2 regions of the Streptosporangium sp. 'caverna' genome follow, and region 1 is predicted to be linked to the other one. Evidence: predicted binding sites of a transcription regulator. Region 1 holds the regulator's gene; the other holds the start of a gene.
The links. The regulator HrcA, encoded in region 1, represses chaperone genes, less so after heat shock. The targets are predictions, from matches to a motif close to TTGGCACTCTCNNNNNGAGAGTGCCAA.
Positions count from the first base shown of each region.

Region 1 (4,472 bases):
CGATGTCGCCGTCGCCGGGAAGCTGCAGGGTCGAGAGCGGGGAGGCCGCCTCCTCGTGCAGCACGATGCCCAGCGCCGCCGCGGAAAGCAGCTCGGCGACCTTCGCGGTGGTGGCGAGTTCGAGCACCTCGGGCAGGTGGAAGCGGCGGGACTGCTTGCCCGCCTCCCGCGCCGTGGACCGCCAGCGGGCCAGCGACTTGGCCGCCCGCTCGCCCTTCCACTGGGTGACGCACCTGGCCGCGGCCCAGGGCACGATCACGTCGGCTCCCGCCTCGGTCATCATTTCCACGGCCAGCTCCCCCCGGTCGCCCTTGGGCAGTCCCTGGACCACCACCAGGCGAGGGCGCGGTGCGGGCACGTCGTAGCGGCGCAGCACCTGGACCCGGAGCGAGTCCCTGTCGGCGGACAGGACCACGCACTCGGCCACGGCGCCCGCGCCGTCGGTCAGATCGAGCCGTTCTCCGGCTCGCAACCGCCGTACGGCCGCCGCGTGACGTCCCTCCGAGCCGCCGAACGTGAACTCCGCCAGCGCCAGATCGGCGGCCTCGGCCAGGAAGACCGGAGCCGTCATCGGCCGTCGGAGCCGTGCGGCCGGGCCCGGGAGGGGCCCCGCTCAGCGGCCATTGAACGCGTCTCGCAGGCGGGAGAAGAAGCTCTGCTGCCCGGGGGCGAACTTGCCGGGCGGGCGTTCCTCCCCGCGGAGCCTGGCGAGCTCGCGCATGAGCTCCTCCTGTGCCGCGTCAAGGCGGGAGGGGGTCTCGATGTTGACGTGGATCAGCAGGTCGCCCCGGCCGCTCTCGTTGAGGTGCTGGATGCCGCGGCCGTAGAGCGGAATGGTCTGGCCCGACTGCGTGCCTGGCCGGATGTCCAGCTCCTCGGGACCGTCGAGCGTCTCCATGGTCAGGATGGTGCCGAGGGAGGCCGCGGTCATCGGGATCTGCACGGTGCAGTGCAGGTCGTCGCCCCGACGCTCGAAGATGTCGTGCGGGCGCTCGACGATCTCCAGGAACAGGTCTCCGGGCGGGCCGCCGCCCGGGCCGATCTCACCTTCACCGGCGAGCTGGATGTGGGTGCCGTCCTCCACGCCCGCCGGGATGCGGACCTTGATGGTCCGCCGCGTGCGAACCCGGCCGTCGCCGGAGCACTCCTGGCAGGGGTTGCGGATGATCGAGCCGAAACCGCCACACTGGGGGCAGGGCCGGGAGGTCATGACCTGGCCGAGGAAGGACCGGGTGACCTGGGACACCTCACCGCGGCCGTGACACATGTCACAGGTGTCGGGGTGGGTGCCGGCCGCCGCGCCGGAGCCCGTGCAGACCTCACAGAGCACGGCGGTGTCGACGACCAGCTCGCGGGTGGTGCCGAAGGCCGACTCGCTCAGGTCGAGCTCGACCCGGATGGTGGCGTTGCGCCCGCGGCGGGCCCGTGAACGGGGGCCGCGGCCACCGCCGCCCGCCGCGCCGAAGAAGGCGTCCATGATGTCGCTGAACGGGAAACCCGCACCGAAGCCGCCGGCCCCGGCACCCGCGCCCGCGGCGAACGGATCGGCGCCCATGTCGTACATCTGCCGCTTGTTGGAGTCCGACAGGACCTCATAGGCCTGCGTGATCTCCTTGAACCTCTCCTGGGTCTCAGGGTCGGGGTTCACGTCGGGATGCAGCTCCCGCGCCAGGCGCCGGTAGGCTTTCTTGATCTCTTCCGCACTGGCGTCACGACGCACCCCGAGGGTGCCGTAGTAGTCACTCTTAGCCACTTAGTTGACCTCTTAGGATGCAGCCAGAATTTGGCTGACGTAACGTGCCACCGCGCGCACCGCGCCCATCGTGACCGGGTAGTCCATTCGCGTCGGACCCAGCACACCGAGCCGGGCCAGCTGCTTGTCTCCTGAACCGTATCCAGCCGCGACGATCGACGTGCCCTGGAGTCCGGTATAGGGGTTTTCCGAGCCTATCCGCACTGTCAGCGCTGACAGATCGGACGTCTCGCCGAGCAGGCGCATGAGCACGACCTGCTCTTCCAGGGCCTCCAGCACGTCACGGAGCCCGACGGTGAAGTCGGCCCCCGCGAGGTTGGCGGCCCCGGCAAAAACAATCTTTTCATCGTGCCGGTCCACCAGGGACTCCAGCAGCACCGACAGGATCGTCGCCGCGAGCGGCCTGTCCTCGGCCGCGAGGCGCGCGGGCAGATCGACGACCTTGTCGGGGACGCTGGTGAGACCGCATCCGTCCAGGGAGGAGTTGAGCATCGCCCGCAGATGGGCGACACGGGCCTCGTCGACCGTCTCGTGCAGCTCGACCACGCGCTGCTCGACCCGTCCCGTGTTGGTGATGAGCACGAACATCAGCCGCCGCTCGCTCAGCGGGACCAGCTCGACGTGGCGGACCGTGGAGTTGGTCAGCGTGGGGTATTGCACCACCGCCACCTGACGGGTCAGCTGCGCCAGCAGCCGTACCGTGCGCATGACGACGTCGTCGATGTCCACGGCGCCGGCCAGGAAGGTCTCGATGGCCTTCCTCTCCGCGCTCGACAGCGGCTTCACCTGAGAGAGCCGGTCGACGAACAGCCGGTAGCCCTTGTCGGTGGGCACCCGGCCGGCACTGGTGTGGGGCTGGGCGATGTAGCCCTGCTCCTCCAGCACCGCCATGTCGTTGCGGATGGTCGCGGGCGACACACCCAGGTTGTGCCGCTCGACGAGAGCCTTGGAACCCACCGGCTCATTGGTGGACACGTAGTCCTCGACAATGGCGCGAAGCACCGCGAGCTTCCGGTCGTCGACCAACGTGCTCACCTCCCTGCCTGCGTCCGAAGGGGGAAACCACAGGTCTGGCACTCAGTGTTCCCGAGTGCCAAGTGTACGGCCCACGGCCGCGAGGTGCGATAACAGGAGGGGCAGATGATCGGACCAAGCCGTCGTCAAGTCAACTGCTATCGCTATCCAAGCGGCACCAACCACAATTTGGCACATGTCCCACGATTTCGGTCCTTCTTCGGGTGACGCATCCACGCGCGCATCCGGTTACGGCGTTCCTCAGCAGCCATATGGCCAGCAGCAGTACCAGAACGGCCCCTCCTACGGTTATGCCCCTCCCGGTCCCGGTTACGGCACCCCCCAGGGCCCTTCGCCCATGGCGAAGATCAAGCCCAGCATCGGCTGGATCGTCGGCGTCTGGCTTGTCGCGGTGCTCAGCGTGGTCGTCGGCATCGGCGGCTTCGTCGGCGGCGTCTTCGGCGCGCTCGGGGACGTCCTGCCCACCTCGTCCTTCGGCTCGGGCAAGACCGTCACGGTCAAACTCGACCCCGCGGCCGGTTCCGTCATCTACGTCTCCACGACCGGACCCACCGATTTCGAGTGTGCGTTCCAGGGCGGTCCGGGAACAGCCACGCTCACGCGGCCCCAGGGCCAGCAGACCGTCACCGTCAACGGCGTCAGCTGGGAGATGGGCCTGCTGGTAGGGGTCGACAAGGCGGGTGACTACCGGCTCACCTGCACCGCCGACGAGGCGGCCGGCACCGAGTTCGGCGTGGGCAGGGAGCTCTCCACCGACTCGCTGCTGGGCGGGGTGATCGCCCTGTTCGCGGTGCCGAGCGGCGGGCTCCTGCTGGCCGTCATCGTGACGATCGTCGTGCTGGTGAGGCGGAGCGGCGCCCGCAGGCGCCAGGCCGAGGCCGCGTCGGCGGGGCAGTGGGGACCTCAGGGACCGTACGGCGGGTGATCCCGGCTTTTGCTAACGTCCATCTGGTTCCTGGCGCGAGGTGGTGGGCGGTCGGTGATGTACGAACGTGACGTGCTGGCGGGAAACTGGCGACGTCCTTTGAAGGGGAAGATCCCTCAGGTCCCCGCGGAGCTCGATCTGGTCGTGGAAGACGCCGACGGCGGGTTCTGCGGTGCCGTGGTGGCCTGCGACAAGGAGGCCGTCACCCTGGAGGACCGGTTCGGGCGCCGGCGGTTGTTCCCCCTGGAGCCGGCCGCGTTCCTCCTGGAGGGCAAGGTGGTGACGCTCGTCCGTCCCGCCGCCGCGCCCCAGAGCCCGAGGCGGAGCGCCTCGGGCTCCATCGCGGTGGAGGGTCTGCGGGCGCAGGTCGCCAAGGAGAGCCGGATCTACGTGGAGGGCATCCACGACGCCGCCCTCGTGGAGAAGGTCTGGGGCCACGACCTGCGGGTCGAAGGCGTGGTCGTGGAGTATCTCGAAGGTGTCGACCACCTGCCCTCGATCGTCGACGAGTTCGGCCCCGGCCCCGACCGGCGCCTGGGCGTGCTCGTCGACCACCTGGTCCCCGGCTCGAAGGAGAGCAGGATCGCCGCCCAGGTCTCCTCACCGCACGTGCTGATCGTCGGGCATCCGTTCGTGGACGTCTGGCAGGCGGTCAGGCCGTCCGCGCTGAAAATCTCCTCCTGGCCGTCGGTACCACGCGGCGTACCCTGGAAGGAAGGCGTCATCGCCGCCCTGGGCTGGAAACTGGAGCCCGGCGAC
Region 1 covers NZ_CP029711.1:2,067,863-2,072,334, reverse strand. Annotated here, with positions in the region: gene DKM19_RS09220 (16S rRNA (uracil(1498)-N(3))-methyltransferase) at 1-571, opposite strand, end outside; gene dnaJ (molecular chaperone DnaJ) at 614-1,753, opposite strand; gene hrcA (heat-inducible transcriptional repressor HrcA) at 1,766-2,779, opposite strand; gene DKM19_RS09205 (hypothetical protein) at 2,964-3,713, shown strand; gene DKM19_RS09200 (DUF3097 domain-containing protein) at 3,771-4,472, shown strand, end outside.

Region 2 (4,472 bases), 1.2 Mb from region 1:
CGGAGTGATCCACCGAAAGCTCCTTCACTCGCCGACGGTCAGCCGCGCGGTGGGATTGGTTCATTTCGCTGTTGAACGCGGTCAAACCGCACGCGAGGGAGCGAACTCTCGCCCGGCAATCCTAGCCTTCTGATCAAGGTTTAACGAGGTCGAATTTGAAAGATCGTAATTGTCAATGAATTGTCCGAGTTTGCCGTTTCGGCTGGTCAGCATGGATCGCATATGAAGGCGAACGGCCTGTCGATGATTCGGGTAAGAATGACGACCGCGGATTTGTCTCCGGAAAGTCGTAGGTCTTTCCGCAATTTGTCGACATCGACCGCCGAGCCGCGTTTCTTGATCGTCGCATTGCCGACTCCGCGCTCGCGGAGCGCGGCCCGCAGCCGCTTGAGCGAGAACGGCAGCGTCTCGTGGACCTCGTACCGGGACGCCCACGGTGTCCGTACGGCGACGTCCCCGGTGATGTAGGCGATGTGCGGATCGAGCAGGTGACCTTCGACCGTCGCGGCGATCTCCGCGACCAGATGGGCCCGGATCGCCGCGCCGTCCGGCTCGTAGATGTAACGGCCGACCGGACCGTGTTCGGCCTGGCCCAGGTCGGGGTCGGGCGTCATCGTGTCGCCCGACGGCAGGATCGTGGCCCTGCGATCTGTCTCGCCCGCCAGGGCGCCGCACCAGATCACGGCCTCCTTGACGTCGCCCTTGTGGGAGACCCACTCGGCCTCCGCCCCGGCGGGGATGAACTCGTAGGGGATCCCGGGGGCGACCTTGAGGCAGGCCGACCTCGCCTTCGCCACCATCTCCAGCACGTCGGGCCAGGGAGGCGAGTAGCCCATGGGGTCGAAGGTCCTGCCCCGGGCGGTACGGCGGGCGGGATCGGCGAACAGGACGTCGAACGCCGCCGGGTCGATCGCTCCGGCGTCCGCCGTACGGACGGAGACCCGGTCGCCGAATCCCAGGGCCTCGGCGTTGGCCTGGGCGATCGCCGCGGTGAGGGGGTCGACGTCCACGGCCTCGACGGTGCATCCGGCCCTGGCCAGCGCGAGGAGGTCGCCGCCGATGCCGCAGCAGACGTCGGCGACCCGGGAGCCGGGGGCGACGCGACGCGTCCTGTGGTCGGCGACCTCACGGCGGGTGGCCTGTTCCAGACCGGCCTGCGTGAAGTACATGAGATCGGCGTCGGCGCCGAACTTCTCCCTCGCCCTCCGCCTGAGCCCGGCCTGGGTGAGCGCCGCGGAGGTCAGGCCGGCGTCGTAGATCTTCCTGAGCCGGGTCACCGCCGCCACCGGGTCGTCGCCGACGGTCTCGGCCGCGGCCGTCAGGGCCTCCTGGCCGCGGGGTGTCAGCAGCTCCCGGAATGCGTCAAGGTCCACGTCGTCTGACGTTACCGCCTGGCGGGGACGCGGCCTTCGCCTCGCTCCGGCATCCCGGCGGGGCCGGAGCGCGTGTTCCGCCGGGTTCCCCGGGGCGCCTCGGCTCCTCGGCGTCCTCCGGCGTTGCCCGGTATGTCGCTCGATGCTCCCCTGCGTTCCCCGATGTTCCTTGATGGTTCATCACCTACATGGGCAGGTGCTGCCAGGTGGGAAGGGTAGTTTTGAGGGGGGTTGTGCATAGCTTGACGTTCGCGTGAAGCGCAGAAGGGCCATCCCGTGTTGACTGTCAAGCCCTCCTTGCATACTGTTCCGTATTGGCACTCTCCCGGTGAGAGTGCCAGATACATGCGACGAGGCAGGTCTGACACCCGCGACGGCAGACCGCTGGTCGCCTCTTCTAGATCATTCAAATCTGAAGGGGAGGTCCGACGTGACGACCGCCACCAAGGTTCCCGTTAAGCCGCTCGGCGACCGCATTGTGGTCCAGCCGCTTGAGGCAGAGCAGACCACCGCTTCCGGTCTGGTTATCCCAGACACCGCCAAGGAGAAGCCGCAAGAGGGCAAAGTCCTCGCGGCCGGTCCCGGCAACTGGGACGACAAGGGCGAGAAGCGGATTCCGCTCGATGTCGAAGTGGGTGACGTGGTCCTCTACAGCAAGTACGGCGGCACCGAGGTGAAGTACAGCGGCGAGGAGTACCTGGTGCTCTCCGCCCGCGACGTGCTCGCCGTCATCGAGAAGTAGTTCCAGCTTCATAAAGGTGACGTATCGAGCCCCGGGTCGCGTGAGCGCCCGGGGCTTTGATGCGCCGACGTACTTATAGAGGGGATTGTTATGCCGAAGATCCTGTCGTTCGAGGAGGACGCACGCCGCGCTCTTGAGCGTGGTGTGAACGCCCTTGCGGACGCCGTGAAGGTGACCCTCGGCCCGCGCGGCCGTAACGTCGTCATCGACAAGAAGTTCGGTGCGCCGACCATCACCAACGACGGTGTCACCATCGCCCGTGAGGTCGAGCTGGAGAAGCCGTACGAGAACCTCGGCGCCCAGCTGGCCAAGGAAGTCGCCACCAAGACCAACGACGTCGCGGGTGACGGCACCACCACCGCGACCGTTCTGGCCCAGGCGATGGTCCGTGAGGGTCTGCGTAACGTCGCCGCCGGCGCCCAGCCGCTCTCGCTCAAGCGTGGCATCGACCTCGCGGCCAAGGCCGTCAGCGACAAGCTGATCGAGTCCGCCCGCCCGGTCGAGGACAAGAAGGAGATCGCGCACGTCGCGACGATCTCCGCGCAGGACGTCAAGATCGGCGAGCTGATCGCCGAGGCGTTCGACAAGGTGGGCAAGGACGGTGTCATCACCGTCGAAGAGTCCAACAGCATGGGCCTGGAGCTGGAGTTCACCGAAGGCCTCCAGTTCGACAAGGGCTACCTGTCGCCCTACATGGTGACCGACCAGGAGCGCATGGAAGCGGTCCTGGAGGACCCCTACATCCTGATCACCCAGAGCAAGATCGGCTCTGTCGCGGAGTTCCTGCCGCTGCTGGAGAAGATCGCTCAGTCCAAGAAGGCGCTGCTCGTCATCGCCGAGGACGTCGAGGGTGAGGCCCTCGCGGTCCTGGTCACGAACAAGATTCGTGGCACCTTCACCTCCGTCGCCGTCAAGGCTCCGGGCTTCGGTGACCGCCGCAAGGCCATGCTGCAGGACATCGCCGTCCTCACCGGTGGCCAGGTCGTCAGCGAGGAGATCGGCCTGAAGCTGGAGTACGTCGGTCTCGAGGTGCTCGGCACCGCCCGCCGCATCGTGATCACCAAGGACTCCACCACCGTCGTGGACGGCGCCGGTGACGCGCAGGCGATCGCCGACCGCGTCAAGGAGATCAAGCTCGCCATCGAGCAGTCCGACTCCGACTGGGACCGCGAGAAGCTCCAGGAGCGCCTCGCCAAGCTCTCCGGCGGCGTCTGCGTGCTCAAGGTCGGCGCGGCCACCGAGGTGGAGCTCAAGGAGAAGAAGCACCGTCTCGAGGACGCCATCTCCGCGACCCGTGCGGCGATCGAGGAGGGCATCGTCTCCGGCGGTGGCTCCGCGCTCATCCACGTCTCCAAGATCCTGGACGACCTGGGTCTGACCGGTGACGAGGCGACCGGTGTCTCCATCGTCCGCAAGGCGCTCATCGAGCCGGCTCGCTGGATCGCTGAGAACGCCGGTCTCGAGGGTTACGTCGTGACGACCAAGGTGGCCGAACTGTCCACCGGTCAGGGCTTCAACGCGGCCACCGGCGAGTACGGCGACCTGATCGCTCAGGGCGTCATCGACCCGGTCAAGGTCACCCGCTCGGCCGTCCAGAACGCCGCCTCCATCGCCGGCATGCTGCTGACGACCGAGGTTCTCGTGGTGGACAAGCCCGAGGAAGAGGCTCCGGACGCCGGTGCCAACGGCCATGGTCACGGCCACGGTCACTGATCTTCGTTGGTCCGTACGGCTCGCGTCCCCCCGAGGGGTGCGAGCCGTTCGCGTTTTGCGGTAAACCAAAAGGCCCTGCGAAGCGTCATGGCATGATGCGCGGAAGACCAAACGTCGTTCTAACAAATAGTCGGCTTATTTGGTAATCCAATGAAATATTGGTACAAATTCGAGTCGTTGCTGTCATCACTCGATTACTCCCCGTTATCGCCGCTTCAATGTGACCAATCCGTAGCCGTTTGCGATGACGACAGGCCATACCAGGGCGGGCATCATGCCTAACGTGACCGAGGGATGCGTCGCCGACGCCAAAAATGGGGTAAGGCTTGCGACGAGATCTGAAGGGACCGCCCATAGGGATGATCTCAAAGATCTGACGAGGCTCGCCGTTCAGGGAGATCGCACAGCGATCGAATCTCTGATCGCGCAGCTGAGGCCAATGGTTGTCCGTTATTGCCGTGGTCGTCTTGGCCGGGTTTCTGGCCAGTATCACATCGCGGACGATGTGGCCCAAGAAGTGTGTATCGCAGTGCTGTCCGCACTGCCCCGCTACCGGGACATGGGACGCCCTTTCGCGTCCTTCGTCTTCGGCATCGCGTCTCACAAGGTGGCCGACGCGTTGCGTAGTTCCGTACGATCCGCCG
Region 2 covers NZ_CP029711.1:828,271-832,742, forward strand. Annotated here, with positions in the region: gene DKM19_RS03920 (hypothetical protein) at 1-13, opposite strand, end outside; gene DKM19_RS03925 (class I SAM-dependent methyltransferase) at 207-1,373, opposite strand; gene groES (co-chaperone GroES) at 1,804-2,115, shown strand; gene groL (chaperonin GroEL) at 2,206-3,828, shown strand; gene DKM19_RS03940 (sigma-70 family RNA polymerase sigma factor) at 4,103-4,472, shown strand, end outside.
Region 2: the regulator HrcA is predicted to act here: its motif matches at 1,688-1,714, upstream of groES (co-chaperone GroES).